DNA from 3 places in the Chryseobacterium sp. HR92 genome. Region 2 is predicted to be linked to each of the others. Evidence: riboswitches for the same ligand, from Rfam matches in the RefSeq annotation. Region 2 holds a riboswitch; each other region holds the start of a gene.
What was found. A riboswitch is a leader RNA that binds a small molecule or an ion and turns the genes downstream of it on or off. The one in region 2 is predicted to bind cobalamin.
Positions count from the first base shown of each region.

Region 1: linked by a shared signal. The riboswitch ahead of SFA27_RS06365 (acyl-CoA thioesterase) and the one ahead of SFA27_RS13130 (hypothetical protein) in region 2 are both predicted to bind cobalamin.
Region 3: linked by a shared signal. The riboswitch ahead of SFA27_RS21190 (TonB-dependent receptor plug domain-containing protein) and the one ahead of SFA27_RS13130 (hypothetical protein) in region 2 are both predicted to bind cobalamin.

Region 1 is NZ_CP139139.1:1,410,384-1,421,407, forward strand. Features, by position in the region: gene SFA27_RS06355 (XAC2610-related protein) at 1-666, shown strand, start outside; gene SFA27_RS06360 (HD domain-containing protein) at 668-1,258, shown strand; gene SFA27_RS06365 (acyl-CoA thioesterase) at 1,316-1,699, opposite strand; cobalamin riboswitch at 1,817-1,997, opposite strand; gene SFA27_RS06370 (hypothetical protein) at 2,031-2,831, opposite strand; gene SFA27_RS06375 (GEVED domain-containing protein) at 3,052-4,155, shown strand; gene SFA27_RS06380 (endonuclease MutS2) at 4,238-6,385, opposite strand; gene SFA27_RS06385 (GNAT family N-acetyltransferase) at 6,723-7,241, shown strand; gene SFA27_RS06390 (acyltransferase family protein) at 7,292-8,296, shown strand; gene SFA27_RS06395 (uracil-DNA glycosylase) at 8,337-8,978, shown strand; gene SFA27_RS06400 (hypothetical protein) at 8,965-9,474, opposite strand; gene SFA27_RS06405 (DUF456 domain-containing protein) at 9,492-9,983, opposite strand; gene SFA27_RS06410 (carboxypeptidase-like regulatory domain-containing protein) at 10,059-11,024, opposite strand, start outside.
Region 2 is NZ_CP139139.1:2,891,375-2,902,398, forward strand. Features, by position in the region: gene SFA27_RS13100 (enoyl-CoA hydratase/isomerase family protein) at 1-568, opposite strand, end outside; gene SFA27_RS13105 (acyl-CoA dehydrogenase family protein) at 668-1,828, opposite strand; gene SFA27_RS13110 (CoA-acylating methylmalonate-semialdehyde dehydrogenase) at 1,932-3,428, opposite strand; gene SFA27_RS13115 (bifunctional 2-methylcitrate dehydratase/aconitate hydratase) at 3,563-5,014, opposite strand; gene prpC (2-methylcitrate synthase) at 5,115-6,269, opposite strand; gene prpB (methylisocitrate lyase) at 6,272-7,168, opposite strand; gene SFA27_RS13130 (hypothetical protein) at 7,155-7,391, opposite strand; cobalamin riboswitch at 7,625-7,817, opposite strand; gene SFA27_RS13135 (hypothetical protein) at 8,335-8,877, opposite strand; gene SFA27_RS13140 (VOC family protein) at 8,977-9,345, opposite strand; gene SFA27_RS13145 (dihydrofolate reductase family protein) at 9,393-9,986, opposite strand; gene SFA27_RS13150 (alpha/beta fold hydrolase) at 10,020-10,889, opposite strand.
Region 3 is NZ_CP139139.1:4,658,144-4,669,167, reverse strand. Features, by position in the region: gene SFA27_RS21215 (superoxide dismutase) at 1-103, shown strand, start outside; gene SFA27_RS21210 (hypothetical protein) at 108-482, shown strand; gene SFA27_RS21205 (MbnP family protein) at 683-1,510, shown strand; gene SFA27_RS21200 (cytochrome-c peroxidase) at 1,503-2,552, shown strand; gene SFA27_RS21195 (transporter) at 2,566-3,513, shown strand; cobalamin riboswitch at 3,606-3,792, shown strand; gene SFA27_RS21190 (TonB-dependent receptor plug domain-containing protein) at 3,901-5,934, shown strand; gene SFA27_RS21185 (YncE family protein) at 5,931-7,064, shown strand; gene SFA27_RS21180 (hypothetical protein) at 7,079-8,272, shown strand; gene SFA27_RS21175 (DUF5074 domain-containing protein) at 8,301-10,559, shown strand; gene SFA27_RS21170 (T9SS type A sorting domain-containing protein) at 10,730-11,024, opposite strand, start outside.

The DNA of each region.
Region 1 (11,024 bases), 1.5 Mb from region 2:
GCTTTTGTTTTACTTGGGCCAGCATGTTTTGGGCAATATCAGTTTGAGGTTAAAAATGCTTCAAAGAATTATGATGCCATTATTCAGGTAGAAAATTGCTATGATGACAGATGTAGCGGAAAAGGAACTGTAGAGTTGTTTGATCACAAAAATACAAAGATACAGACTTTTGCATCGGATGATCTGGTATTGGAAACAGATCAGGCTGAAAAACCCAAGCTTGGAAAAATGATCCAGCTGACGAATAAACAAAACTCAGTAATCATAAATGATTTTAATTTTGATGGAACAGAAGATATAGCGGTAAGGAACGGAAATATGGGAAACTATAGTGCAGCTTCCTATGATGTTTATGTGTTCAACAGTACAAGAATGGCATTTGTGAAGAGTAAAGAACTTACGGATCTTGCATCCAGTTCCCTTGATATTTTTGATGTTGATGTCCAACGTAAACGCTTGATCTCCTATGGAAAATCCGGCTGCTGTGATATTTTTACCACTGAATATGCAGTTATTCCCAATAAAGGGCTTGATAAAGTCTTTGAAAAAGAAGAAGACATGACGGTAGAAGGCCGCGTGAAAGTAATCACTAAAGAAAAGATCAATAATAAATGGGTAACCAAAACAAAGGTGTATCCTTCAGAACAATATAATAGAGAAAAGTAAGATGAAAATTCAGAAAGAGATTGATTTTATCCTGGCAGTGGATGCCTTGAAAAATGTACAGCGAAGAAATTATAATGCTGACGATTCCCGAAGAGAGAATACTGCAGAACACTCCTGGCAGATCATCATTCTGGCTCAGATCCTTTATCCATATGCTAAAAACCGTGCAGATATTGATCTGTTGAGAGTGATAAGAATGCTTTCCATTCATGATTTGGTAGAGATAGAAGCTGGAGACACCTTTATTTTTGATGAAAAAGCAATGGTAGGGAAGTTTGACAGAGAGAAGGTATCTGCCCAAAAGATTTTCGGAATCCTGGATGAACCTTTGCGTACAGAGTTTTTTAATCTATGGCTTGAGTTTGAAGATGAGAAAACTCCTGATGCTATTTTTGCCTGTGGGATTGACAGAATTATGCCATTTATCTTAAATTCCCATACTTCAGGAAAAAGCTGGACGGAAGCCGGAGTAACAGAAAAACAAATCCGAAATATGCTTGAAAATGCGATCAACAGAGCATCGGATGAAATGGGAGAGGCCTTTGAATTTTTATTAAGCAGAAGTCTGGAAACAGAAAAAGTTGTGAAATAAAATTAATGAAAATAGAATAAGCTTCGGGCGGCCAAAGGCCGCCCGAAGCTATATTATTTATAGTATCTGGATTGGTTTCTTGAATTCATCGATCGCTACAAAAGTAAAATCACCTACAATGGCTTTTTCTCTTTCGTAAGAGTACATTTGTTCAGTGTAAATTTCAACGTTTACTTTCATACTGGTTTTTCCAACGTATGAAACTTTCCCGATCAGTTCCACAATAGTTCCGGCTGGAATAGGTTTCTTGAAATCGATCTTGTCACTGCTCACCGTTACCACTCTTTTTCTGGCAAATCTGGTAGCGGTAATAAAAGCTACTTCGTCCATCAGCTGCATAGCCGTACCACCAAAAAGGGTATCGTAATGATTGGTTGTGTTAGGGAAAACCGCTTTAAAGATTCTGGTTTCGGATGCTTCAATTCTTTCTTCTGTAGTCATATATCATTATTAATTAAAGCGAAATGAAAACGATATTAAAACAACAGAATAATGACAGGAACTTAGAGAACCCCTGAAACAATCCATCAGATCAATACAACTTCAAATCGCGAAAGTTATTTGTTTAAAGAAACAGGCAGGTCTCCTGACTTGTAACATCTTTTATCTCCTTCCCATGCCTCGCACAGTGGATCTTTGATAAAGATTTCAGTTACTTACAGTTGCGCGACAGTCCGTGATTTTCACACGGTTCCCTTTTAATCTGCAGTGATGCAGAACCAATTTCTGTGATGAATAAGCGTAAAACTTTTCAGGTGCAAAAGTAGCGAATTTATTCCGGATTATGGTAAATAATCTGGCTGATTACTCTTCCTTTCTTAATCGTCCAAAGAGTGGTGTATCTGTTTTCTCCTGAACCATTTATCATATAAAGGAAAATATTGTCAGAGTCAAGGGACGTTACTCCAATGTTCTCAAAATCCATGGTTGGCTGGAACATATTTTTGATGGCTTCTCTTACAAAAACAGATCCTCTTCCGGGCTGTTGTACTCTGATTGATTTGATTTCAGTCATTCCTTCGGGAAGGTCATTTCCGATTCCCCAGGGCTTTACTTTATCAATGGTAAGAATTTTTCCTTCTGCATCTTTTTCTTTTTTACGGTATCCAGCATTGGAAGGATAAATATCAATTACTACTTTGCTTCTTTGTGCAGTAGGGATTTTAGGATCAGAATTATCTGTGAAAATGAGAGATCTTCCGTTTTTAGATTTGGATGGAGTATAGGCGGGAAGCTGGTCTACATATGCAATACGCCCTTTATTAACCATTCCTTCTTTATCAAGAGTTTCATAACGTACAAAAGGTTTGTCATCATCCTGTTTCTCCGGATATTTGATCCAGATCCATTCCGTTTCTCCCGGAGCCGGTTTTACATAAACAAATACATCTCCTTTACGCATACGGATCTTGTCTACAATTTTTCGATAGTCGTCTTTATGTACACGTACGTTGGCATATCCTTCTTCAGCTTTTACAACTCCAAAAGGAACTTTAGTCTGCCCTTTTACAAAAGCTATAGATAAAATACTGAAAGCGGATAAATAGAATGCTTTGTTTATAAAAGTCATCATGAAATTTTTTTGATCCTCAAATATATAAATTAAATGCTTTTCGGAAGATAATTATAACGTAGCAGTTTATTAAATCTTGTATTGGTTTTCAGTTGATCCTATAAAATGATGCCTTAGCCATAATATTTTATGAAAGAAATAAGTGATAATAAATAAGTTAAATGTAAATCATATTCAAAAAAATGACTTATTTTTCAAGAGAATTTTAAAACTAATAAACATGACAAAAAAACTACTTTATGTATGCTCTTTTATTTTGGGAATTTCCAGCTTTCAGGCAGAAAATAAAATAGAAACAGAATTAAAATCATTATTTTACTGTGATACGAATGCTCCCACCGGTGTTCAGATGTCCAATATAACCCTTACCTCCGGAACCGTTACCTGGACGGCCGATCCTGATACCCCGAATAATTTTATCAGATACAGATTACCCGGAACTACTACCTGGATGGTGGCTACTCCTGTACCTGGGCAAAATTCATTTACTATTACGAATCTACAGCCTTGTACAGTGTATGAAGTACAGGTAGCAAAAGTATGCACTACCCAGGGAATGTGGTCGAACCCTATATTTTTTGCAACATCACTCAATTATTGCACTACTGCCTCTATAGATGCAACAATGGTATATATATCCAATGTAACGGTAAGTTCAACGGGAATGACAGCTCCAATGGTGAGCAACTCCGGAGCTTCCAACTATATTGATTACAGAACTGATGTAGACCGAAGAATTAAATTTTTAGCAGGAAGCGTAGGAAATACGCTTTCAGTGAGTAATACATGGACTGGCACACCAAGTCCTATCACTGTAACAGCATGGATAGATATTAATGGCAATGGTGTTTTTGATTCTAATGAAAGAATACTGGTTGCGAATAATGTGACCTCAACAGCTCCGGTTGTAACCACATTTTCTATTCCTGGTTATCCTACATTGCCAAACTCTGTAATTAATGGTTGCGGACTTGTGATGAGGGTAATGTGCAGACAGGAAGTGCCTGCGGATGCCTGTGGTTCATTTACCTATGGAGAAGTTGAGGATTATGGTATAAACTTTCTTAACCCTACACTGGCAGTAAACGAAGCCGGTAAATCGGCAAAACCTGAAATTTATCCAAATCCGGCATCCGATGTTTTAAATATCTCCGGAATTTCAGAAGCAACGGATTATGAAATTTATAATGTATTGGGGCAGAAAACAAGTGAAGGAAAAGTTTCCGATCATAAAGTAAGCCTTAGTAATTTATCCGAAGGAATTTATTTTATTCAGCTGAAAGATAAAAATAGTGCAATCCGGTTAAAATTCATTAAGAAATAAAATAAAAAAGAGAGAGTATCATTGGGTACTCTCTCTTAGTATTTGCGTAAAATGAGTTCTTTTTAAACTCACTTCAGATTACTTAAATTCTCTCAAGTTCATCTGCATTAATCGTAGTCTTGAAGGTTCCATAATTAACAATCACCTTGTTTCTGGAAATCTTTTCAATAGTTCCCACACTGGTGCTTCCTGTAATACGAACACGCTGTCCGATCTTCATCCAGATAGCGCGGTCACTTTTACGTTGTTCTTCCAGTTTTTCATTGGTTTCTGCAATTTTTTCAATGACTTCCTCTTTTTTCAGCTGTTGAGTAATTTTTCTCTTAACAACCTGCAGGCGTTTTGTTTCATCCTTATCATGACCTAATTTCCTGAATTTCTCCTGTTCAAGAAGTTTTACAAAGTCTTTTACAACATCCTTTCTGGATTTTCCTTTTGTATAACTGTCGATGAACGTTTCAATTTTATTACCAAACTGAAGCTTGCGGTGTTCCTCTTCATATAGTTTCTGGAAATTGAACAGTTTCTGCTGGAGCTGGTCATTCAGCTTCTGAAGATTATCACGTTTATCTTCTACAGATTCTTTTCTTTCTGCAAGATCGGATTTCAGTTTTTCAACTTCAAATTTCTCCTGCTGCAGCTTTACAATAGTCTTGTCGAGATTAACGATATCATGCTCTACCTTTTTCTTGGCAGAATGGATAATAAATCTTGGAATTTTATTCTTTTCTGCAACTTCAAAAGTAAATGAACTTCCTGCCTGGCCTACTTCCAGTTTATACATCGGCTCCAGTGTTTCTTCATTGAAGAGCATTGCTGCGTTCTGAGCATTGGGAAGCTGTTCTATCACCAGTTTAATGTTGGTGTAGTGAGTGGTAATAATGGCAAAACTCTTTTTGTCATAGAAAAACTCCATGAAACTTTCTGCCAGCGCACCTCCAAGTTCCGGATCAGAACCGGTACCGAATTCATCAATCAACAGAAGGGTATGGGCATCTGCCTCACGGATGATTCCGGACATTTTCTTCAATCTAGATGAATAGGTTGACAGATGATTTTCAATGGATTGATTATCACCAATGTCAGTCATGATCTTTTCAAAGAAAAACATTTCAGATTTGGGATGAACCGGAACCAGAATACCGCTCTGAATCATCAGCTGTAATAATCCTACCGTTTTAAGGGTAATTGATTTTCCACCGGCATTAGGTCCGGAAATACAGATAATCCTGTTATGTTCCGTTAAAGAAAGAGTCTGAGGATGGATCGTTTTATTCTCTACTTTATTTCTCAACCATAGCAATGGATGGTAAGCGTCTTTAAGTTTCAATGTCTTATGACGGTTGATCTTTGGAAGAATTCCGTTCACTAAATCAGCAAATTTAGCTTTCGCTCTTGTAAGATCCAGATCAAAAATATACACCTGATATCTCCATAGCTGAGGTTGAAACTCTGCCAGTTCGGCAGTAAGCTGTCGGAGAACTTTGTCAATTTCTTTTTTCTCTTCTTCCTCACTTTCACGAAGTTTGAAGTAATGCTTTACAACACTGTCCGGCTGAATGTAGGTAATGGAACCTGTTTTGGAGATTCCCAGCGTTCTTCCGGCTACTCTTTTTTTGAATCCTGATTTTACAGCCAGAACCCTTTGGTCATCAATAATTGTTTCCCGGATATCATCCAAAAAATCATTCTGTCCATAGGTGGTGAGTGCACGGTTGAAATTTTCCTGAATTGCTTTTTTAGCAAGCTGGATTTCAGTTCTCAAGCCTTTCAAAGCCGGAGAAGCTTCACTTTTTACCTCACCAAAACGGTTGAAAACCTTATCTACTTTATCAATGATCTCCTTTCTGAATTCCAGTACAGAAACTTCCTCTAATAAAGTAGGAAATGTTTCGGGCATGGTGGGGAAGAACTTCTGCAGTTTTCCGATCTGTTCCGTGATGGTTTTTATTTTGATGAAAGCAGCATTTTCCAGGCGGTAGTTCTCAATCAGCATCAATTTCAGCTCACTTTCGATATCTTCATATTCATCAAACGGAATCGCATTTGAACTTTCAAAACTTGACAGATATTCTGATGTTTTTTTTAACGAAAGTTCCGCCTCGTCTATTTCCATTGGGCGAAGTTGAAGAATTTTTTCTCTTGTTTTCGGAGAATACGCAAATGGGGAGATTTCCGCGAGCAATTGCGGAAACTCTAATTCGTCTAAATCTTCTTTATTTATATACACACTGCAAATTTAGTGAGAATTTTGATTATTACGTATATCTGAGAGATTTACAGAATAAATTAACTGGAATTTGATGATATAATTGTTTCTTCTTTGAAACTTTTAGAATCAAAAAATAAGATCAATTTACTTAAACACAAAGTTTTTATTACTAAATCTTATTCCTTTAAAGAGGTAAAGAATGCAATCAATGAAATTGATTCTTTCTAAGCGTATGTATAATGATAATGTTTCATCAGCACTTAGCCGCACTTCTTTACTCACTCAAATAAGTAATAGAATCCAATAACCTTTGCGTTTAAGTAATTGATGATATTCTTTTCATTAAATTTGAAATATGAAATTGGAAACTCCAAGATTGATTTTAAAAGGAATCAATGAAAGCTATACAGAAGATATTTTAAAAATCCGAGGTAATCCGGAGGTCAATAAATTTGTGAAAAGGGTTTCACCAAAGACAAACTATGATGCTCTTCAGTTTATTTTAACGATTAAGCAGAGAACTCAAAATAATCAGACGGTCTATTGGGGAATTTCCCTGAAAGATCAGCCGAACCTTATTGGAACAATCTGTCTTTGGAATTTTTCTGAAGACCGGACAACAGCAGAAGTCGGTTATGAGTTATTGCCGGAATATCATAGGAAGGGAATTATGTCTGAAGCTTTAAAAGCGGTTTTGAATTTTGGTTTTAATGAATTGCATTTACAGGAAATTGTTGCGATTACCAATACATTGAACGAAAATTCAAAAGGACTTCTTGTGAAGCATGATTTTATTTTGCTGGAGGGAAAGAAAGATGAAGGGTTTCCGGATAACATTATTTTTAGTTTAAAAAGACCGTCTGGTAATAGCTGATATAAAATCTAACAGGTTTTCTCTATCTTTATCGCCGATTGAAATTGCATATGAAAAATGAAATAAAATCTTTAACGGGACTCAGAGGGATTGTTGCATTATGGGTTGCGTTTTTTCATTTCAGTTTTTTTCGGAATGAATTTATTCAGGATGTAGTAGGAAAGGGATATGTGGCAGTTGATATTTTTTTTGTGTTAAGTGCTTTTTTACTGACGGTGTCTTATTCTGGGAAGTTTAAAGATTTGAATTATAGATCAATAGAGGTTTTTTATAAAAAAAGAATCAATAGAATTTATCCTGTATATATTGTATCAGTTATTTTTATTGCATTGTTTTTAATGAAGACTTCTATAGCAGGATTCCTGATTAATGCGACTTTACTGCAATGCTTTTTTAATCCTGATTATCTGCTGAATGTTGTCTATTGGTCACTCAGCACAGAATGGGTTTGCTATTTAATATTCCCTTTTATGTTATGGCTTGTCCTGTACTATAAAATACGCAGCGAAATTTTAATTATCATAAGTTTGATTTTGAGGTTGATGCTTCCCTATTTTCCCGGCCATTTGTATATAGGTTCAGAAACCCCGATTGAAGTAGAGGATTCACCAAGATACCTTGATCTTCCTTATGGCCTTGTTTCCCTTCTGAGAACAGTATCTTCCTATTTTCTTGGAATTGGGGTTGCTCTTTTACCACCATTTAAAATGAAGAAAGGTAATTTCGTTATTTATATCATTCTCCTGTTGTTTGTATCTATGTTGTTTGTTGAAAAAGGAGTATTGTTTATTCCCTTATTATCTGCGTTTATAATAAAATACCTGTATGAAGGGAATCAGAATTATCTAAAGATATTTTTAGAAACCAAAGCAGTGTATTTCTTAGGAAATATTTCTTACTCATTATATATCATCCATTATATTGTAAAAAAACAGGATTTCGTTATTGTAAACTCTTATCATCTCAATAATATACTATTAATAGCTTTCTCTATATTACTCTCTTACTTCTCATATATGCTGATTGAAAGAAAATTCAGGATATTTAAAGTATAAGGAGGTTCTTGTTTTATTTTAATATTATTATTTTTGCACTATGACCTGGACAGAAATTTTAGCCCCGATAAAGAGTACGGAATACTTTACAACCCTTTGGGAGAAAGTAAAGAATGAATATGCAACGACGAAAGTTTTTCCTCCAAAAAATCAGATTTTCAGAGCACTGGAACTGACGGCTTTTGATGATGTTGAGGTTGTTATTATTGGTCAGGATCCTTACCATAATGATTTTCAGGCCAATGGTTTGTGCTTTTCTGTTTCTGAGCAGGTTACTGCACCGCCATCACTTAAGAATATTTTTATTGAGTTAAAAGATGATTTAGGAGTGGTAAGAACTTCCAAAGAATTAGATGACTGGGGAAGACAAGGTGTTTTGCTATTGAATGCAACGTTAACGGTTCGTGCTCATTCACCTAATTCCCATAAAGATCTGGGTTGGGAAAAATTCACCAATTTTATTATTAAAGAAATTTCGGATAAAAAAGAGAATGTGGTGTTTGTACTGTGGGGCGCTTTTGCACAAAAAAAAGCCGAACTCATAGATCCGGCTAAGCATTTTATTCTGAAATCGGCACACCCTTCACCATTTTCCGTGTACAGAGGATTTTTTGGAAGTAAGCCTTTCTCAAAAATTAATGAATATCTTGTTTCCAAAGGCAAGAAACCTATTTCGTGGTAGAATCTGTTGATCTGCCTGCCTTTTTTATCGTAATTCCGATTTTATATTTTCCGGCTAATGCTTTTGCTCCGTCCTGTTGTTTTGGATAAGGAGCAACATCTTGTAAGGTAATGGTATACCCATTGAATTCTGCTGACTGGAGATAATTTCTTCCCGGATAATCTGCACTTGCAAGGTTCAGAATCATTGGCCGGGTAGACGTTCCCATTACTTCCACCTGAGCAAGAGCGACTCCGGCCCAGATACAGTTGACTCCTTCAGGGCAGCGGCTGTCTTCAGAAACCCCTTTGAACGTTACATTCATCTGGTATTCTCTTAAAAACTTATTTTCTCCTTCATTCAGGTATATAACACCATCTTTCTGATTGTCAGTGCTTGTTATTTTTGTACCTGCAGGCATTTCAGTAGTTTTTGTATTAATCTTAGCTTTCTTTTGGGCATCGCATCCTGTTAATGCAAAAATTCCCAGACTGAGTATGATAACTTTATGGAACATAGTTTCTTATATTTTAATTAAATAACGTTAAACATATTAAGAAGTACTACCAAAAACATTGCCACTCCTACTACAAAACTGAATCCGGTTCCATAAATGAATCCAATCAGTGCTCCTTTGGTAGATTGTAAGGCTTTATTCATATCCTTGCTGTCATGAAGTAATTCACCAATAAACACACCTGCAAACATTCCTACAAGGAAGCCTAATGGAATTGGAATAAATATCCCTACAATGGTTCCAATTACAGAACCGATACTTCCCCAGCGTGTACCTCCATATTTTCTATTGGTTTTTGCCGGAATGACATAGCTTAGGACTATAGAAGCTAATGTAAGAATTCCGAATGCCCAGATATAAATCATTGGAAGATCTGCATCCGTCCCGAATTTATAGATCAGGAGCCCGCAGATACTCAGCAGCAACCCTGGTAAAACAGGAAGAAAAGTTCCCAATATCCCTACAAACAGAAGAATAAGGCAGAAAATATTAATAATTGTTGTATCCATTCTTTAAAATATAGATGCAATATAAAAAAAGTGGCCTTATAAAAGACCACTTTGAGAACGAGTTATAAAATTTTATTACAAATTTAAGATTACGTATTCCAGTATCGGGCCTGCTTTTCCGATATTTCCGCTTGCGTGGTTATGGAATGTAGTATAGTAGATATTTCCGCTGCTGGAATTTCCGGAACAAGGTCCCATGGTATCTCCATGTGCCTGATGAGCATTCCATGCATTCTGATTGATGGTAATGGTAATATTATTTCCGCTTGCTATGTGATGGCAGATCGTGATATGGTTATTGTTTAAAGATGTTCCTACAGGAGTTTGCGGAGCTGAAGGGTTTGTATAATGTCCTGTTCTTATCATCAGTGGCTCATTGCCTTTCTGTACAAGAACATCCCAGAATGCAGGATCATAGTTCATGATTTTTTCCCACGCACCCATATCATATTGAATATCCAATGTATTAAACCCTAATGCAGTTGCCAAAGCAGTGTTTGAAACGTTACAGCCCATATAAGTGGTGGCTGCTCCTGTATCTTGCAGGCAAAGAAGATTATCATTGATGAAACCACCGGGAGCATTACAGCTTACAGTATTTGTATTTCCTCCTACCAGATAAGCCGAAGCCCAGTCTGAACTGTAAAGACTTCCGCCATTGCTTACAAAAGTAGAAAGATTACTATATACATTATTGTCATTGCTTGGCATCGAAGTACCTGTTTGGGCATAAGTACGGGATCCGCAGTTCAGGAAAATAATATCATACTGGGAAATCGTATTGATGTTTTTTAAATCCTGATAAGTAATTTCAGTTGCAGCATATCCAAGAGAACTTATAATAGCTTCAATTTCATCATAGCTTCCTTTTATATAAGCCATTTTTGCGATTTGGTCCAACTTTGAATCCGTTGCAGCTACAGTAACTGTTTCATTCTTTTTAATTGTAACCGGAACCTCGGATCTGAAATTTTTACCGTTACCAGTCTGAATGTGAAGTGTTGTCTTGCCTTCAGGAGCTGTTAAGCTGAAGGTACCATC
Region 2 (11,024 bases):
AATAATCTGCAAGTCCTAAAAATTTACAATCTGCTCCATCCAGCCTTGCGCCTGTTAATCCTAAATAGATACCATAGGCAGAAGGCATTTTATTCAAAAACCAGGTTCCCCCTACATCAGGATACAATCCAATTGTAATTTCAGGCATTGCCAGCTTACTTCTTTCAGTAACGATACGGTGTGAAGCACCCACCATCAGACCAATTCCACCTCCCATTACAATTCCGTGTCCCCAAACGATAACAGGTTTTGGGTAAGTATGAATCATATAATCTACCTGGTATTCTTTTGAGAAGAAGTCGAAACAGTCTTGTGGCACTTTTGTACCGTCTGTTGTACGCTGTGCAATAATAGCATCATGTAATTTTCTTACATCACCACCTGCACATAAAGCTTTTTCACCAGCTCCCTGAAGGAATATACAGGCTACTTCACCGGAAGTTTTCCAGTTTTCCAAAACAACTTTCAGTTCTTCTATCATTTCCAATGACAGCGAATTGAGCGTTTTTTCGGAGTTCAGGGTAATAATTCCGACGTTATTTTTTATTTCTGTTATAATTACACTCATGGTATTTAATTAAAAAATGAGGGTTGAGAGTTGAAGATTGTTATTAAAAGTTGTCTAAGTTAAATGCTAAAGATTCTACATTAATGAAAAATCTATTAATCATCTTATTTGTAGAGTAGCTCCTTCTTCAAGGATCTTTCTTGAGATCACGAGTTTCATAATTTCATTGGTTCCTTCCACGACCTGATGTACTCTGGCGTCACGCATCAGCCTTTCAACCGGAAAATCCTGTGTACAGCCATAGCCTCCTAAGATCTGAAGGGCCTCGTTGCATATATTAAAACTCATATCCGTAGCCAGTCTTTTTGCCATGGCACAATAAATAGTGGCATTGGGATCTTTGGAATCAAGTTTAAATGCTGCTAACTGTACCATTTGACGGGCAGCAACCAGCTCTGTCACCATATCTGCAATTTTAAACTGAAGAGACTGAAACTGGGCTAATGATTTCCCGAACTGCTGCCTTTCATGCATATAGCGCTGAGCCTGATTAATTGCTCCCTGCGCAGCTCCTACAGAACAGGTTCCGATGTTGATGCGGCCTCCGTCCAATCCTTTCAGAGCTATTTTAAATCCTTCTCCTAATGAGCCTAAAAGATATTTCTCTTCTACCTCTACATGATCTAAAAATACAAAACGGGTCGGCTGTGTATTCCAGCCCAGCTTTTTTTCTTTTTCTCCAAAACTTATTCCAGGAGTATCTGCATGTACTACAAAAGCACTGATTCCTTTGGTGCCGGATTCTCCCGTACGGGCCATGACAATTAATATATCACTTTCACCTGCTCCGGAGATAAATGCTTTGGTTCCGTTAATACTATATTTATTTCCTTTTTTTACGGCTGTCGTTTTCAAACCTGCTGCATCTGAGCCTGAGCCCGGTTCAGTAAGACAGTAGGAGCCTAAGAGTTGGCCTGATGCCAGATCCGGACATAAGTCTTTTCTGACTTCATCACTTCCAAATTCATCAATCATCCATGAAACCATATTATGTATGGTAATATAAGCAGTAGTGGAAGGACAGGCTGCGGCTAATTCTTCGAATATAATGGCTGCATCCAGCCGTGATAATCCCAGCCCTCCGGCTTCTTCGCTGGTGTATACACCGCAGAAACCCAATTCTCCGGCCTTAACAATAGCTTCTTTGGGAAATTTCTTTTCAGCATCCCATTCTGAAGCATATGGAAACAGCTCTTTTTCAGCAAACTTTCTCGCGGCATCCTGAAATGCCAGCTGGTCTTCATTGAGGTTAAACTCCATAATATTGAATTGAAAATTTATTTGAATTGAAAATTGAGAATGAATAATTGAACGTAAAAAGTGAATGATTGAGAAGTAAAGTCCTTTTTAATGATTGCCTCCCTTATTTTAAGCTGATGGTCATATTCACATTTCCTCCCGGTACATCTTCTTCAAACCAACGGGCAGTAATGGTCTTGGTTTCGGTATAGAAACGAACGCCTTGTTTTCCGTAAGAATGCAGATCGCCAAAGAATGATTTTCGCCATCCTGTAAAAGAGAAAAACGGCAGCGGAACAGGAATCGGAAGGTTAACTCCAATCTGCCCGACTTCAATTTCATGCTGGAATTTTCTTGCAGCAGCTCCTGAGTTGGTAAAAATAGAGGTTCCGTTTCCATATGGGTTTTCATTAATGATTCTAATCGCCTCATCTAATGTTTCTGCCTTTAATAACAGCAATGCAGGCCCAAAAATTTCCTCTTTGTAGATGTCCATATCCACAGATACATTGCTAAATAAGGTAGGCCCTACAAAATATCCGTTTTCATAGCCTTCTACAGTACAGCTGCTCCCATCCAGCAGAACTTCTGCACCCTGATCATAGGCACTTTTGATCAGCCTTACCACTTTTTCCTTAGATTGCTTATTGATCAACGGGCCAAATGCAGCAGATTCATCAGACCAAACTCCTGGTCTGATTGTGCTTAAAGCAGTTTTAATATCTTCTACCCAGTTTTGTGCCTCTCCTACCAATACGGCCACACTGATCGCCATACAACGCTGCCCTGCCGCACCACAGGAAGCTCCTACCAGATTATTGATCACCTGTCCTTTATTGGCATCCGGCATGACCACCATATGATTTTTGGCACCGCCAAAGGCCTGAACTCTTTTCAGATTATCAGTTCCGGTACGGTAAACATGTTCTGCAACCGGTACAGAACCTACAAATGAAATAGCTCTGATGTCAGTATGATTCAGAATATGATCTACCTGATCTTTGGTACCGTGAACAATATTTAAAACGCCTTTAGGAAAGCCTGCCTGCAAAAACAGCTCTGCCATTTTCATGGAAGTCATAGGAGTCTGCTCAGAAGGTTTTAAAATAAAGGTATTACCACATGCTATCGCCATAGGAAACATCCATAAAGGAATCATAGCCGGAAAGTTGAAAGGAGTAATTCCTGCACAGACACCAAGAGGCTGAATGTAACTGTAAGTATCTACCCCTCTTGCTACGTTTTCTACTGTTTCCCCCATCATCAGAGTCGGAATATTACAGGCATGTTCCACGACTTCTATACCGCGCCATACATCTCCCATAGCATCTGCAAAGGTTTTTCCATTTTCCTTAGAGAGAATTTCAGCAATTTCTTTTTGATGTTCTTTTAAAAGGTGCTGGTATCTCAGGAATAGTCTTGCTCTTTCCGGAGTGGCAACTTCTTTCCATATTTTGAAGGCTTCCGCAGCTGCTTCAATAGCTTCATCTATTTCAGATAATTCTGTGAGAGGAACTTCTGCAAGGATCTCCTGTGAAGCAGGATTTTCTACAGGAAGATAGTTTTTTGTTTTACTTTCTGTAAAATTTCCATTGATTAATATTTTTATTTTTTGTGACATAGTTTTTAAATTAAAAATGGAGAACTGAAAGTTATGATCATAAAAATGAGAATGGAGAATTGATTATTTTCAAAAAAATATCGACTATTCATTAAAAACGTTTTGATATTCAATTCTCCATTTTCTTATTGATTTTAAATAACTAAAAGATCTACGAATTCATTGACGTTAAGATTGGCTAATGTGTCATATTCCAATGAATTTTCAAGAATCGTTCTCTGTTGTTTTTCCGGGAAAATACGGGCAAGGTTCACTTTATATTTCTTGATCAGTTCAGGAATACCTTCGTCTCTTCTGCGTTTGTGGCCAATAGGATATTCTACCACTATTTCGTCTAAAACAGTTCCGTCATTAAGTTCTACTGTCATCGCATTTGCAATAGAACGTTTTTCCGGATCGTGATAATCTGCTGTAAACTGAATATCTTCCACACATTCAATTTTGTCACGAAGTACATCAATTCTTGGATCTGAAGCGATGTTATCTTCATAATCGGCAGCTGTCAGTCTTCCATAGATCAATGGTACAGCCACCATATATTGGATGCAGTGGTCACGGTCGGCAGGATTATTTAAAGGTCCTTTTTTATCAATAATTCTAATAGCAGCTTCGTGGGTACGGATGGTAATTTTTTTGATATCATTTGTTGTTTTTCCAAGGTCTCTTAAAGTTGCATGTAATGTCATTGCTGCTTCTACTGCGGTCTGCGAGTGAAATTCAGCAGGGAAGGAAATTTTAAAAAGAACATTTTCCATTACGTAAGAACTATATTCTCTTTGGAATTTGAATTCATTCCCTTTGAAGGAGACATCGTAGAATCCCCATGTTTTTGCAGTCAATACAGATGGATAGCCCATTTCTCCTGTTTGTGCAATCAGGGCAAGACGTACAGCCCTTGATGTAGCATCTCCTGCAGCCCACGATTTGCGGGAACCTGTATTGGGAGCGTGGCGGTAAGTTCTTAAAGACTGTCCGTCCACAAAAGCCAGTGATACGGCATTGATAATTTCATCACGGTTTAATCCGATCAGCTTTCCTACTACAGCTGTAGAAGCGAGCTTTACCAATACAACGTGATCCAGCCCTACTTTATTGAATGAATTTTCCAATGCCATTACCCCCTGGATTTCGTGAGCCATAATCATTGCTTCCAGGACCTGTTTCATTTTTAAAGGTGCTTTTCCATCTGCAATATTTGTTCTGGATAACCAGTCTGCAGTGGCTAAAATTCCTCCAAGATTATCAGAAGGGTGTCCCCATTCTGCAGCCAGCCATGTATCATTGAAATCCAGCCAACGGATGATAGCTCCAATATTGAACGCTGCCTGAATCGGATCCAACTGGAACTGAGTACCCGGTACTTTTGCTCCGTTAGGAACTACCGTTCCTTTTACCACAGGTCCTAAAAGTTTCGTACATGCAGGATAAGTTAATGCTTCCAGACCACAGCCGATCGTATCCAGAAGACAGTAATGAGCAGTCTTCCATGCCAAGTCATTTTTAATTTCGTAGTTTAAGACATAGTCTGCAATGTCTGCTAATACCTGATCGGGTTGTGGTCTTTCGTTTGAGATGTGTGAACTCATTTTTTTATCGTTGAAAAATTTAATTAAATAAAAGTTAAAAGTGGAAAATTGAAAATTGAAAATGAATTATTCCTTTTTCATTTCCACATTCTATGTTCCATTATTTTCGGTCGTTAATGGATACAAATTCTTTGTTTTCGGGCCCTGTATAGTTGGCACTTGGGCGGATAATCTTTCCATCCTGTCTCTGTTCTATGATGTGAGCACTCCATCCTGTCACTCTTGAAATAACAAATAAGGGGGTGAACATCAGAGTAGGAACTCCCATCAGATGATAAGAAACAGCGGAGAACCAGTCCAGATTCGGGAACATTTTCTTTTCTTCCCACATGATCGTTTCCAGTCTTTCAGCAATATCATACAGCAGCATATCTCCTGCTTCTTCGGAAAGTTCTTTAGCCACTTTTTTAATGACTACATTTCTCGGATCTGAAATGGTATACACCGGATGCCCGAATCCGATAATCACTTCTTTATTGGCAATGCGCTGGCGAATATCACTTTCAGCTTCATCCGGAGAATTATAACGGCTCTGGATTTCAAAAGCAACTTCATTAGCACCTCCATGTTTTGGTCCTCTTAAGGCACCAATGGCTCCGGTAATGGCAGAGTAAATGTCAGATCCTGTTCCTGCAATCACACGGCTCGTAAATGTTGAGGCATTAAATTCATGTTCTGCATAAAGGTTTAACGAAATTTCCATTGCTTTTACCCATGACTCTGCGGGTTTCTTCCCGTGTAACAGGTGAAGGAAATGCCCTCCTATTGTATCATCATCAGTTTCTACATCAATTTCTTTTCCATTATGGGTATAATGGTACCAATATAAAAGACCTGAGCTGAAAGATGCCAGTAATTTGTCTGCAATATCTCTTGCTCCCGCCATATTATGGTCATCTTTTTCCGGCTGAATACTTCCGATAGCAGAAACCATAGAACGCATGACATCCATTGGATGGGCTGCAGCAGGAATACTCTTAAGGATATTTCTCACAGAATGAGGCAGTCCTCTCAAAGATTTCAGCTTAGCTTTATAGTTTTTCAATTGTGCTCCGGTAGGCAGCTGGCCATAGATCAAAAGATAGGCTACTTCTTCAAACTGTGCTTTCTCTGCCAGATCCAGAATATCATATCCTCTGTAATGGAGATCGTTTCCACTTTTTCCGACACTGCAAAGCGCAGTATTACCTGCTGCTACCCCTGAAAGCGCAACGCTTTTTTTAGGTTTAAATGTGGGTTCACTGTTATTTGACATTATCAATTATTTTGTTTAAAAAGGTTGTCTAATTTTTGTTCGTAGTCGTAATATCCAATGCTTTGGTAGAGCTCTTCCCTGGTTTGCATGGTATCTAAGACATTGGCCTGGGTTCCTTCTTTGCGAAGATGTTCATATACATTCTGGGCAGCTTTATTGGCAGCACGGAAAGCCGATAGCGGATAAAGAATCAGTTCTACACCTGCATTTTTTAACTCCTCCACCGTGTACATTTTTATCATCCCGAATTCGGTAATATTGGCCAGCACCGGAATTCCCGTAGCTTCAACAAATTTGTGATAAAAGCTTAAGTCAGGAACGGCTTCTGCAAAAATGAAATCTGCTCCCGCTTCCTTGTAAGCGACCGCTCTTTCCAGTGTTTTTTCTAATCCTTCATTGGCAAATGCATCTGTACGGGCACCAATTACAAAATTTTCATCGGTACGGGCATCTGCCGCAGCTTTCAATCTGTCTACCATTTCTTCTTTGGTTACCACTTCTTTTCCCGGTCGGTGTCCACAGCGTTTTGCTCCTACCTGATCTTCAATATGCAGAGCCGCAGCCCCGGCTTTAATCAGTGACTTTACGGTTCTTGCAACATTGAATGCTGAAGGCCCAAATCCGGTGTCAACATCTACCATTAATGGTACTTCGCAGACATTCGTGATACGCTGAACATCTATCAATACATCTTCCAGCGTGGTAATTCCTAAATCAGGAACCCCCAAAGAACCGGCAGCAACACCACCTCCTGAAAGGTAAATTGCATTGAAACCTGTCTGCTGTGCTAATAACGCATGATTGGCATTAATGGTACCAACAATCTGAAGCGGACTTTCTTTTCGCATGGCCTCCCGGAATTTCATGCCGGGAGACTTCAAACTTTCACTTGTAGTCATTATAATATTTATTGTTTAGTTGAAATTTGTTTACAGAAGACCATGAACAGGCACAACAGCAGCCACCATCATTCCATGTGATGGTAAAAAGGAGATCAAAAGGAAGCTGATTGATGTTAATCGTTTTTTGTAATCCGGAATTCGGAATCATTATCTCCATGCAAGCCTGTTTATTTCCAAGTCTGCTGCTTCTGCATAAATAATCGAAATCGAATGGGTACATTTTTTAACTTTTTATATTGATTAAATCTTCATAAAAAGTTCCTGGCAAACTTCACAATGTTTGTAAGAAAGAAAAATATGGAAAAGGAAAATACGATGAATACACGATAATGAAAGAGCATACTACCCCACTACTTATTTGCATCACAAAAATAACATGAGCTGACAAAATATATTGATCCCACTGTTATCCATATCGTATCATACCTGACTATAAGCTTCAGACCGCGAAAGCATCGTCAATTCGAAATAGGCAGGTCTCCTGACTTGTAACAGTTTTTATCGCCCTTCCCATATAACCAGGTATACAGTGGACCTTTATTTGATAAAAACCTTGATGTTACTTACAGTTGCGCGACAGTTCGTGATTTGCACACGATTCCCTTTTAAGACACAGCTAAGTGTAACCAGTTTCGGTTGATAAAGAAGATGTTAAGAACTCCTTGGTGGTAAATATAGGTATTTTATAAAAACGTGAAAGATATTTTATGCAAACAATAACTATTTATCTATAACCCATTGATTTTGTTGTTATTAAAAATACACTTTTCATCCAATAGGCATTATAATTTAGATGATTATGCTTGTTTTTTGTTACTAAATCCCTAAGATATGAGACGAAAAAATCAAACAAGTTTAAAGAAACCGCTTATTTACTATTGTTTTTCATCCTGTGATTAAAGTGTTTTTTTGAATTGTTTTTTTAAGGATAGTGGATCTTTATCTTTTGATATTAAATGATCTTTTTTATATCTTTTTTAGCCAGAAATTTTAATCTTTATTCTTCAATCCATTTTCTGAAAGCAACTGTGTTGCTTTGTAATCAGAGGAGTTTCAGTACTTTTTTTGGAATGGATCATTTTATACAGCCGGGTATCATTCAATACATTGAAAAAATCCGCCAAAAAGTGACGGATTTTATAGTATTTGAGATTCTGTTAAAATTAATTTGCGGCCGGATCAATCAGTCCTGTAGTAAGACTTAAAAATTTCAGCAGATTTTTATGGTCAAAAAGCAAGGTTGCATAATGTTTCCCTTTCTTAAAAACCAGTTTTGAACCTCCTGGAAATTCACTGCCTGCATCAAGTTTCTGCGTTTTAGCATTGTATTTACTGAACTTAGTTTTGCTGTCCTGCAGTGTGCTTTTATTCATAATAAGGCCAAATGGAAGCCCTTCTACCACTACAGGTTTATTCTCTGAAATGGTAAAAAACATTTCATTAACAGCATTATTTCCTCCCAAGCTGCAGTACAACTCCAAACCTGTTTTTGTAGGCCATTTTGCATATTTTTCCTCATTGGCATCTTCATAAAACATAGTTTTCACATTCAATGCTTTTGAGATTTTATCGGGAGTTTGTGGAAAAATAAATTCTGTATTTTTATCCAATAAGGAGTTGAGAACTGCTGTTTTCTGTGAAAATGCAGTGATACTTATCAGCTGAAAAAAGAGGGTTAAGATGAAAGTTAGTGGTTTCGTCTTCATGGATTGTTTAAAATTTTAATGATTTGAAAGTTAAAGGTATTAAAATTTTGATTAAAACCACATTTTAAGCAATTTTCCACACCTTCTTTCTGTCTTTTGCTATTTTCTTTCTTGTACATTAAACACGGTGCCAGCAGGATCTGTAATCCAGTGCATATTTTCAGGAAGCTCTTCAATCTCATCACAGGTTTCTACTCCGTTCGATTGGAGGTATTCTGTAGCTTTTTCTACATCAGGAACCGTCAGCTGTAACCAGGTTTCAGAATGGGTGTAATTATCTACACAGTCTAACCAGATGATATTATTCCCGAATTTTACCTCATGGGTTCTGGAAACAGTTGGATTATTAATCGGTTTTTCTTCAACATTCAGATGTAAAATATCCCTGTAAAAAGCTACCGTTTTTTCATATTTATTTTTTGGAATTTTTATGGCAATATTTATTCCTGCTTCAAATTTTGTATCCATATTGTAGGTTTAACAGTTGTAAAAAATAAAATTAATTAAGACATTATTTACACTTCAACATTCCCTGTTACAATTTCTCCGGAACGTCTGTAATTCGCTATAATGACTCCTTTTGATGTTACATGGCTTTCCGTCAGAACAAAAGCAGCCGGAACCGAATTATCATCAAACAGCTTTTTCCCTCGGCCAAGGATCAACGGATATATTTTTAGGCGAAGTTCATCTACAAGATCATGTTTCAACAACAGATGAATCAGTTCGCTACTGCCCCAAATCTGAATATCAGCACCTTCCGATTGTTTAAGTTTCCGGATATCATCCAGGTTTTTGAGAAAAAAGGTATTCTTCCAATCCGAATGTTCCATGGTTTGAGACAGAACATACTTGTTTCCTTCATTGATTCCCGGCCAAAATTCAGCATGCTGAGGCCAGTACGATGAAAAAATATCAAATGTTTTTCTTCCAAGGAGATAATCAGTCTGTTTCATTTCTTCCTGCATGATTTCACCGAAAAGTTCATCACCATATGATACAGTCCATCCGCCATATTTAAAATTTCCGGATGTATCTTCTTCAGGGCCGCCAGGTGCCTGCATAACACCATCCATTGTAATCATTGATAAGACAATTATTTTTCTCATTATATTCAATTTTATAAATGATATTCTATCTGATTATTGTAAAAAACTATTCAGGTAATTCAGAATTGTTGCGGTTTGCATCATCAGGCTGACATGGCTTTGCCCCGGAACAATTGCCAGTTGGGATTTGGGCATAGGCCCCATATCTGCAGACACTCCACCGCCTAATAATTTATAAGTTTTTGCCAGCTCGGTTTTATCTAAACCATCATTATCTCCAGCAATAATTAAAACAGGCGCTGAAATTTTAGAAATATTATCATCACCCAGGTCGAATGGTTGTCCGGCAGTAGCTATCATCTGCTCCAGAAATTTTGTCCATTTTGTTTTATCGGGCGCTACGGCATCATAAGCGGTATGCATAGGGCTGTTCATGAAGAGCTCAGGTTTCATCCCTTTAAATGCACTATTAACTTCAGGCAGCCAGCCGCTATTTTTATAAGTTGAAGAAATAATGACCAGCTTATTCAGTCTTTGCGGGCTCTGTATTGCCAGCTGATAAGCGATTGCCCCGCCAAAGCTATATCCTGCTATATCTGCCTTATCAATTTTAAGATAGTCCATGACCTTTGTCACATCATTCGCCAGATCAGTATGTGATAATTTCCGTTCTGAAAACGGAGTATGTCCATGTCCCTGTAATTCAACAGCGATTACTTTTCTGTTTTTTGACAGTTCCGGGATCAACTCGCCCCAATTCATATCAATCGTCATGAAGGCACCATGCAGCAATACAATGGGCTTTCCTTTGCCATAGACCTCGTAGTAAACTTTGATACCATTAACAGGTGCATAGCCACTTTCAGATGGTTTCACTTTTTGCCCGTAAACCTGTGATGCAATAGCGATAACAGTAAAAATCAGTAATGACTTCAGGGTTGAGAATTTGAATACACTTTTCATAATATTGTCGGATTTGGTAGTTAAACTTTTAACCAAAATTAGCAAGTCATTATGAAATTCCACTTGTCACAAGACAAGATTTTTCTTAAACGAAATCAGTTCTTATACATTCTGTTTAATAGGGTGTTTTCGCAC
Region 3 (11,024 bases), 1.8 Mb from region 2:
AAAATATCAGAATAAAAGAGCAGATTATCTTACCGCGATCTGGAACGTTACCAACTGGAAAGAGATCAGCAGAAGATATGACGAAGCTTTAAGCAAGAAATAGTCTGATGAAATTATTTTACAGCATACTTTTTACTTTTTATATGGTGCTAAGACCTTTAGTACCTATGGTAGAGTATGCTGTAAATTATGATTATATCATTAAAGTCCTCTGTATTAATAAAAGCAGACCGGAGATTCACTGTAATGGAAAATGTTACCTGAGTAAAGAACTGGCCAAAACCAATGATTCACAATCTTCACCCTTTCAGAAAATAAAAAACTCAGGACAGAAAATCCTTGATATCTATATCCTGCCTGAAACAGCAGAGATCATAACTGCTGAAAAACGATCGTTTTTCAATTCCAATTTTACCTACAAAACAGATTATTCTTTTCTGTTTCTTACCCATATTTTCAAACCGCCGGTTTTTTTAAGTTAAATTATAGCTATCTAACCACAAAAGCTTATAGCAATTAAAAGTCAAAGATTTTTAAAAAGCTTAAGTGTTCTTATTGCGAATAAAACTTATCACTTAATATAACTTAAGTGTAAGAACTTTTATGCCTTTTGTGGTAAAAAAAGAATGTTTTCACATTCAAAATAACACATTCAAATTGCATTCAACTTAAAAAATCAACAATGAAAATTTATAAATTTTTATCACTATTCTTTATTGCCTTTACTTTATTCTCTTTTGTAGCCTGCGAAAGCAGCAGAGATGATGATCCACAGGATACAACACCTGGAAAACTTCAGATCAAATTTGAAAACGGATTTAATAATGTAGGAGATATTGTTTTGAACCAAACTGTCCAGACTTCTTCCAACGGACAGAAACATAATTTTTCCGCTTTGAAATATATAATCAGTAATGTCACACTGATAGACGAAAACGGAAACGAATTTAAATACAATGAAAACAATCCAGATAAAGGCGCTTTTATTGTAGATCAGGCAGATGCTGTAGCCGGAATTATATACCTTAATCTGGATGGCATCCCGAAAAATAATTATAAAAAAATAAAATTCGGATTGGGAGTGAGCCAGAAAGCGTATTTACTTGGGCAGGACGGACAAGCTGAATTCTGGACAAAAGCCAAGCAGAAAGGAATGACATGGTCATGGGCTGCCGGTTATGTTTTTGTAAAACTTGAAGGTAAATATGGTAATGATGCTCCTTCAAAAGAATTTATGAACCATACCGGAAATATGGGAAATGTTACAGCTAATGAGCAGGCTGATCTATACCGTGAAATCACATTGAATCTTCCTACTACAGCAAGAGTGACAGGGCAAATTCGTCCTTCTGTTCATATTCTGGCAGATCTGAACCAGTTTCTGAGCGGAGATAAAGCACTTACGCTTGCCACAGGCAATGATATGCTGATGGGTTCCAATCAGCACCTGGTAGATGTTACCAATAACCTTACAAAAATGTTTAAAGTAGATCACGTTCACAATGATTAATTTTTTTATTAAGACATTATTGGTGCTGCTTGTATTCATGTTAAGCTGTGTTTCCTGTTCTGATGAGGTGATGCAGCCACTGGAAAAAGATGAAGCATACAATCTGCAGTTTCCTTCTTATTTTCCGGAAATGACTTTTGATAAAACGATGAATCCGGTAACCAAAAATGGAGTAGAACTGGGACGAAAATTATTCTATGAAGGAAGGCTTTCCCGGAACAATACCATTTCATGCGGCTTCTGTCATATCCAGGAAAATGCCTTTACCCATCACGGTCATACTGTAAGTCATGGTGTGGATGACAGAATAGGAATCAGGAATGCTCCACCCATTCAGAACATGGCTTTTTTGAAAAGGTATATGTGGGATGGGGTGATTCATAATTTGAATGAACAACCGATCAGCCCAATTACAGATGTGAATGAAATGGACAGCTCCATACCGGAAGCTATTTCAAAGATAAAAGATGACCAGAAGTATAAAAAACTGTTCAGAGAAGCTTATGGAGATGAAACCATTACAGGAGAAAGAATTCTGAAAGCATTGTCGCAGTTTATGGCTTCACTGATCTCTGCGGATTCAAAATACGACAGATTCAAACAGGGAAAGGAACAGCTGACTTCAGCAGAATCTCAGGGAATAGCTTTGTTTGGACAGAAATGTGCTTCCTGCCATAGCGGAGAACTGTTTACTGATGAAAGCTTCAGAAATACGGGAATGTATTACAATACAGAATTTAAGGATGCGGGACGTTACAGAGTTAGCCTTAATCAGGTAGATTGGATGAAATTCCGTGTTCCGAGTTTAAGAAATGTAGAATATACTGCACCTTATATGCATGATGGAAGATTTTACACCTTAGAGGCGGTACTCAATTTCTACTCGGATCAGGTGGAAGATAATCCCAACCTTGATCCACAATTAAAACAGAATGGTCATGTGGGAATTGCTATGAATAGTCAGGAAAAACAATCAATCATTGCGTTCCTGAAAACATTATCGGATAAAAGTTTTATATCCAATCCAAAATTTGCAGAATAATTTTATAGAAAACATGAAGAAGATTATAGTGATAGTAAGTTTGATCCTGTTTAGTCAGTATCAGGCAAAGATTATTAGAGACAGTGCTTATATTGATCCGAATACCTTTAGCAGATTCGATTTTGATGATGATTGTGATGCGTGCGGCTGTGCAGCAGGAAACGGATCTTCCGGCTTTGAGTCTTTATTGAATCCACAGTTTATCGGAATCAAATACTTTGCTCAGCATTATAAAGCCAAAGAAAATTTATTTGTAAAAGACCTTACCCAGGATCAGTATTTCAATACGCTGCAGCTTTGGGAGAAAATTCCACTGACTAAAAAACTGAGCGTATATGCAAGCCTGCCCTTTCATTTCCATGAAAAGAAAACAATGCAGGGAGATATCAAAATCAATGGAATCGGAGATCTGAACCTAATGGGGATTTACCAGCTGATGAGCTCTAAAGATAATTTCCACCATCTGAGCGGAGGTTTAGGAGTAAAAATACCTTTGGGGAAATTTGATGAAAAAGGAGCGTCCGGTGTTAATCCAAGTTTTCAGTTGGGAACCGGAAGCTGGGATTATCAGGCGGCTTTGAATTATAAATTTCAGAAAAATAAAGTAGCTGTATTGGTTAATACAGATTACACGATCAAAACTGAGAATAAGAAAAATTACCGTTTTGGGAACCAATGGAACTATGCAGCGACGGGATTTTATCAGGTTGCAGGAAATAAAAAATCTATTTTTTCTATAAAAACGGGAGTTCAGGGAGAGGTCTATGCCCAGAATAAACAATTCGATGAAGCCTTGCCCAATACTGCAGGAAGTGCTTTGTACGGAAAACTGGGATTTGAGGCCTCTTATAAAAAGTTGAGTCTGGGAAGTGAACTTATGCTTCCCATGTATACTCATCTGGCAGGAGGAGATATTGAAGCAAAATCAAGATTCAGTGTTTTCCTGAATATTGGAATTTAAGATGGTGCCCTCTATGAAATGATGTTAAAGCTCCTTCGGGAGCTTTAATTGTTTATGAATCATGATTTTAATTGGGGGTTAGGAATAATTCTTTATCTTTGCCGAAATTTGGTGAGCCATAAAAAGCTCTTAAAAGGGAATCCGGTGAAAATCCGGAACAGACCCGCTGCTGTAAGCTCCGCACCAAAGTTTTTGAAGAATATATCCACTGTTTTTTTAATGGGAAGGATTTCAAAAATGGAGTAAGTCAGAAGACCTGCCAGAAAATAATCGTTTGACGCTTTCGTGGAATAAAGCTTAGGACATCAATGATTCTGTGCAGTGACAGCTGTGCTTTGTCGTTGTATTCTTACATCCATTAGCGTCATCATTATCCTAAATGAGCTAATGGCAGCAAAACTAACTACTTCTGCAATTCATAAAGCTGTTTTCACAATACTGGTGATAACATCTCAACTTTTGTCCTCTCAAATCAAGAAAAAAGACAGTGTTCGGGAAGAATCCATCAAGGTGATCAGCCTTTACAAGAAAAATTTCAAAGAAATTCTTCCGGCGCAAACCCTGCAGGGCGAGCAGCTGGAAAGGCTGAACAGTCATTCCGTAGCAGATGCCCTGCGGTATTTTTCCGGAGTGCAGATCAAAGACTATGGAGGATTGGGTGGTTTGAAAACCATTAATATCCGTAGCATGGGAAGCCAGCATGTAGGGGTTTTCTATGATGGAATTCAACTGGGAAATGCCCAAAACGGACTTGTTGACCTGGGAAGATATTCTTTGGACGATCTGGAAGAAATATCATTATACAACGGACAGAAAAGTGAGATTTTTCAACCGGCAAAAGACTTCGGGTCTTCGGGATCTATCTATTTACAGCCAAAAACACCTGTATTTAAAGGAACAAGAAAAACCAATCTCGTTATAAGAGCAAAAAGTGCCTCCATTGATCTTTTTAATCCGTCATTCCGATTGGAACAGAAAATTTCAGACAGAATTTCCGCCAGCTTCAGTGGAGAATTTATGCAGAGTGACGGAATTTACAGATTTCGATATGCCAAGAAATATCCTGACGGCCAGCAGGCTTATGATACCATTGCTAAGAGACAGGATTCAGATATCAAAGCAAAGCGTTTTGAAACGTCTTTCAACGGAATTTTAAATAACGGAAGCTGGAATATCCGTGGTTATGGTTATATTTCAGACCGTGGAATGCCGGCACCTATTGTGAATGGACGTTTCGGAGGAAGAGGAGCGAGACTTTCTGATGAAAATTATTTTGTACAGGCCAATCTGAGAAAAAAACTGTTTCCCAAGTTTGAAACCCAATTGAAAGCAAAATTCGCTTACGATTATACCCATTTTATGGACACAGTTCGTTCGCAATCCATTATTCATACCGATAATACTTATATCCAACGAGAGCTTTATCTTTCCTCATCCAATATCTATTCTATTACTCCCAATTGGGATGTCAGCCTGAGTGGAGATTTTCAGTATAATAATCTGGATGCCAATCTGGATAACTTTTCTTATCCTACACGTTACACCACATTGGTAGCATTGGCAACAACATATCAATGGAACAGGTTCAAAATCCTGGGAAGCCTTTTAGGAACTTTTACTTTTGAAGAAGTAAGAAAAAACAAAAGACCCGGAGACAGCAGAGAGTGGACGCCTGCCGTATTTATGAGCTATCAGCCTGAAAAAATTCCTGAGCTTACCCTCAGAGCTTTCTATAAAAGGATTTTCCGACTTCCAACCTTCAATGATTTATATTATACCAATATCGGCAATACTTACCTGAAACCGGAGTTTACTAATCAGTATGATGTAGGATTTACCTATCAGAAGAATTATAACAACCGTCTCTTTAAGACCTTTTATGCTAAAGTAGACGGTTACTACAACAAAGTACAGGATAAAATTGTAGCAGCTCCAAACGGAAGCATGTTCCGCTGGCTGATGATGAACCTTGGAATGGTTGAAATCATAGGTGCTGACGTGAATGTACAGACAGAATTTCAGCTGGGAAAAGTAATCCTCAGACCGCTGCTTTCTTATACCTATCAAAGTGCAAGAGATATGACTGACCCGGAGGATACTTTTTATCGTAATCAGATTCCCTATACGCCCTGGCATAGCGGGTCTTTCAGTCTGATGGCAGATTATAAAGACTGGAGCTTCAATTACAGCGCGATGTACGTTGGAGAAAGGTATGATGTGAATCAGGACAACATTCAATACAATTATGTACAGCCCTGGTATACTCATGATCTGTCTGTTCAGAAAAAATTCAACTGGGCCAATCATCAATTTAAAGTAAGCCTGGAGATGAATAATATCTTCAATCAATACTATGACGTAGTAATCAATTATCCGATGCCCGGAAGAAACTTTAAACTTATTCTAAACTTCACCCTATGAGAAAACTAAACTTTTATTTTTTATTTCTTGTATTAGCTTTTCTTACTTCATGCCGTACAGATGATATCATTGTCCGCCAGGAAGTGGTAGAAGGACTTCCATCAGAAAATACGGCAATAAAAGGTTTCTATATGCTGAATGAAGGAAATATGGGAAGCAACAAATGTACGCTGGACTTTTTTGATTATACCAAAGGAACCTACTACCGGAATATCTATGCTGAGATTAACCCGAATGTGGTGAAAGAGCTGGGAGATGTAGGAAATGATATTAAAGTCTACGGCAGCAAGCTGTACATCGTTGTCAATGTTTCCAATAAAATTGAAGTATTGGACGCAAAAACAGCAAAGCGTATTACTTCTATTCCTTTGCAAAACTGCAGATATTTGGCCTTCAAAGACGGGAAAGCTTATGCCAGCAGTTATGCCGGTCCTGTAGCAATAAACCCAAAAGCACCAAAAGGAAAAGTAGTGGAAATTGACACAGCTTCTCTTTCCATTCAGCGTGAAGTGGTAGTGGGATATCAGCCTGAAGAAATGGAAATTGTAGGGAATACATTATTTGTGGCCAATTCCGGAGGATATAAAGCTCCCGATTACGATAATACTGTTTCCGTAATTGATCTGAACACTTTCACAGAACTTAAAAAATTAAATGTTGCGATCAATCTTCACCACATTAAAAAAGACAATTATGGTGATCTGTATGTGAGTTCAAGAGGAGATTACTATAATGTTCCTTCCAGTTTATATCTTATAGATGCAGCAACGGGAATGGTTAAAAAAGATTTCCACCTTGCTGTAAGTGAAATGACAATCGTTAATGATAAACTTTATTTCTACGGCAATGAATTCAATTACAATACCCACAGCTATAAAAAGAGTTTTGGAATTATTGATGTGAAAACAGAACAAATCATTGCGAACAGGATTTTCGACAAAGAATACGAAACAGCCATTAAAACACCTTACGGAATTGCTGTAAACCCAATTACAGAAGATATCTACATGACAGATGCCAGAAATTACGTATCCATGGGATTTGTGTACTGCTTTGATAAAAACGGACACTTTAAATGGAAAACAGAGGGCGGAAATATCCCGGCTCACTTCACCTTTTTATACAAATAACCAAACTTTAAGAAATGAACAAAAATACCTTTACTTATTTAAAAACCGGGTTTTTATCATGTCTCCTGATAGGAGTGATAGCCTGTAAACATGATGATGAAGATGAATTTACATTCAACGGTCTTGACGATTCCTATACCATTGAACGGTTAAAGGTTTTGAGTATTCCTACCAATGCTTCAGGTTCAGTTACGTGGAGTATCAATGACTCTATTATCTCTCAAAACTCAGAGCTTGAATTTATCAGTCCCGATGCAGATGCTTATCCTTTAACTCTGAAGATTAACCATAAAGGAAACGAACAGGTTTATCATTCTAAAATAATCGTTACCAAAGAAAAAACACCTTATAGTAAATATATTGCGAAAGTATTAGAATTCCGCCCCGCTGTAGGACAGTTCATGAATGAAATTCCGGAATATTTACCTGGAAATACAGCTGCAAATATGCTTCAGAAAGCAAACGAATCTTTGGTGGGAGGTAATTCTACCATGATCAGCCTGGGAGGATATGGAGGATATGTTGTTTTCGGTTTTGACCATACTATTCCGAACCTGAATGGACGTGATTTTAAAGTACTGGGAAATGCTTTCTTTGGAAATGATGCCGCGGATCAACGTTCAGGATCCTGTGAACCGGGAATTATTATGGTAGCCTATGACAGAAACAAAAACGGAAAACCTGATAATGATGAATGGTATGAAATTGCAGGCAGCGAATATTTCAAAAATACAACCGTAAAAGATTACAGCATCACTTATCATAAGCCTGATGAAAATAAAACACCTGTGGCAGGAACTGAATTCTGGCAAACCGATGTAGAATATATCAAGTGGAATGACAACCTTGGAAACCAGGGCTTTAAAACAAAAAATACTTTTCATGCACAGAGCTACTATCCTTTGTGGTTTACAGATAGTTCTTACGGTTTTTCTGGAACACGCCTGGCGAACAATTTCCATGATCAGAACGGTGACGGATCTTATTGGGTAGGAAAATCATATGATTTCGGATATGCTGATAATGCCCCGAATAATGATGATGCCTCAAATATTGATATTTCCTGGGCGGTAGACAGAAGTGGGAAATACGTAAAACTTCCCGGTGTTGATTTTATGAAAATATATACAGGAGTCAATCAGGAAGCTGGCTGGCTAGGAGAGGTTTCTACAGAAGTTGCAGGAGCCTACGATTTACATTTCAAATAACAATTCAATCTATTTAAATTAATAAAAAATGAAAAAGTTTTATCTTTTTATGATGCTTTTTCTGTTTGCATGCTTATCAAATGCACAGATAAAAGTTCAGGGTGTACCCAGAAATGATATTTCAGGGATCAGCAATCTTAATACGACAACGATCAGTTTTTCTGATATTCAGTATTGGGTGGGATCGGGAGCCAATCAGGCTGCTTTTGTAGTACAATGGAATGACAGTAAAAACCCTGATGCTATGGTTTGGGGATTCAAGTGGGATGGGAATGCTACAGGAGAAGATATGCTTAAAGCTATTGCTAAAGCAGACCACAGATTATACACATTGCTGTATCAAGGAACACAATTTGGATCAGCGGTTGGTGGAATAGGTTTTGATATCAATGGTCAGGGTACCAATGCATTGATCAAAAGTGGAAATACCACTTATCCTTTATATCCGGTAAATGGTTTTGTGAATACTACAGCTTATGATTTTGACAGCTATACCATCGTAGATGCTGCTAATGATCACTGGCAGTCTGGCTGGACGGTTAACGGATATTGGGCTTATTGGGTAAAGAACCCTGCAGATGCAGATTTTGGATATTCCAGTGTTGGAGCTTCTTCACGTGCATTGGAAAACGGTTCATGGGATGTCTGGAACTTTAATCCAGGCTTTAATACTACTCCAATTTCATCTACGCTTACCCCTGTTTCCCCATATGTTGCTTCCAATAATTTTACCAATGGATATTTCATGGTGAACGAAGAATGGTTTGGGCATACCAATGGCTCTGTAAACTTTATTGACAACAATGGACAGATCAATTACCGTGTATACAGTAACGCAAATAATAACCAGGCTTTTGGTGCGACGACCCAATACGGAACAATCTATGGAGATAAATTCTATTTTGTATCCAAGCAGGCTGCCGACGGAGGAGATACTCAGTATACTCCCGGAGGTAGACTGGTTGTAGCCAATGCGCAGACCATGCAGAAAATTGCAGGATTTAATAATATCGGAGGTGGTGATGGAAGATCATTCGTAGGAGTCAATGAACATAAAGGATATATTGGTACTTCTACAGGAATTGTTACTTTCAATATTGATAATTTACAGGTAGGTTCTTTAATTACCGGAACTGGGGGTAGCGGTCAGATTGGAAACATGATCCGTACATCACAATATGTATTTGCCGTGAAGCAAGGGGTAGGAATTTTAGTAATTAATCCTAATACAGATACGGTAGTGAGTACTATTGCCGGTGGTTTCTATTCTGTTGCTCAGGCTAAAGACGGAAGTGTATGGGGAATTCAGGATCAGAAGCTGATCAGCATCAATCCTACTACTTTTGCCACACAGGTTTACAACATTCCAACAACGAAGTACATTGGAGACTGGGGAGCATGGAATGCCGGTAAATTTTCAGCAAGTAATAAAGAGAATGCTTTATACTGGATCAATTCAATCAGCAGCTGGAGCTCAGGAACACAGATTGTAAGATTTGATGTTACAACGAAAACATTTAACGAAAACTTTGCAGCAATTCCGGGGCAGACAGGACAATTTAAGCAAATTCCTTATGGTGCGGCACTTCGTGTAAATCCTGTTACCGGTGAACTTGTTCTGAACACTACAGAAAGCGGATACGGTGCACACTACCAGAAGAACTGGATCCATACTTATAATATGAGCGGAACTCTTACCAGTACAAAAACTTTGAATGATTACTATTGGTTCCCTGCATTGACTGTATTTACCAATAATTCGGCTCCGGTTGTGAGCAGCGTTTTACCTTCACAGGTTACAGCAGGAAATATCACTACGATTGATTTGAAAACAATAGTTTCCGATGCTGATAATATGGCAGTATCTGTGGTGAAATCTATAAAGTCAAACAGTAACCCTACAGTAGTTTCAGCAGTGATTAATGATAGTGATGAGCTGGTGTTGACACCGCTTGTTTCAGGAACTTCTGATATCATGATCAGCTTTAATTCAAATGGTAAATTGGTAGAAAAAACACTTACTGTAAACAGTACTGCTTCAACTTTAGCAACTGCTGAAGTTAAGAAACTTGAATTCAGCATTTATCCGAATCCGGTAACTGATATTCTTACCATTAAAACTCAGGAGAAAATCCAGAGTGTTACTGTTTATGATGCTTCAGGGAGAGTTGTCAATGCACAATTGAACAACGGCCAGATGAATGTAAGTGTGCTTCCAAAAGGGATTTATATTTTAAAAGCTGTAACAGATAAAGCAGTATATCAGCAAAAACTGATCAAAAACTAATACTATTCCAGATAGTAAATCTTGTTAATATAACCCTGACCGAAACTGGTCAGGGTTTTTTTAATGAGATGATGAAACCCTATTGATCATGAAGAATAGTATAAATTATTCGTATAAAAAACCCGGCAAGCTTGAAAAGCTTGCCGGGTTTGATCTGTTACGGATCTTTGTTATTTGATAATTACCTTTTTAGAGTATGTTTTTCCTTCTTTCGTTTGAAGGGTCATAATATATACTCCTTGTGGCTGTTTTGTTTCAAATGTATTCGATGTCAGTTTAGAACGGAATACCTCTTTTCCTGAAGTATTGGTTAGACTAACCTCCGAACCTTGTGCAGAAATATTTTTGTCAAGGGTAAACTGTCCATTCTCACTGTGAGCCATGAAATTGATGTGCGGATCTTTGTACTGATAAGCATAATATACTCTAAGTTCTCCACCAATATTCAATAATCCTGAATTCACA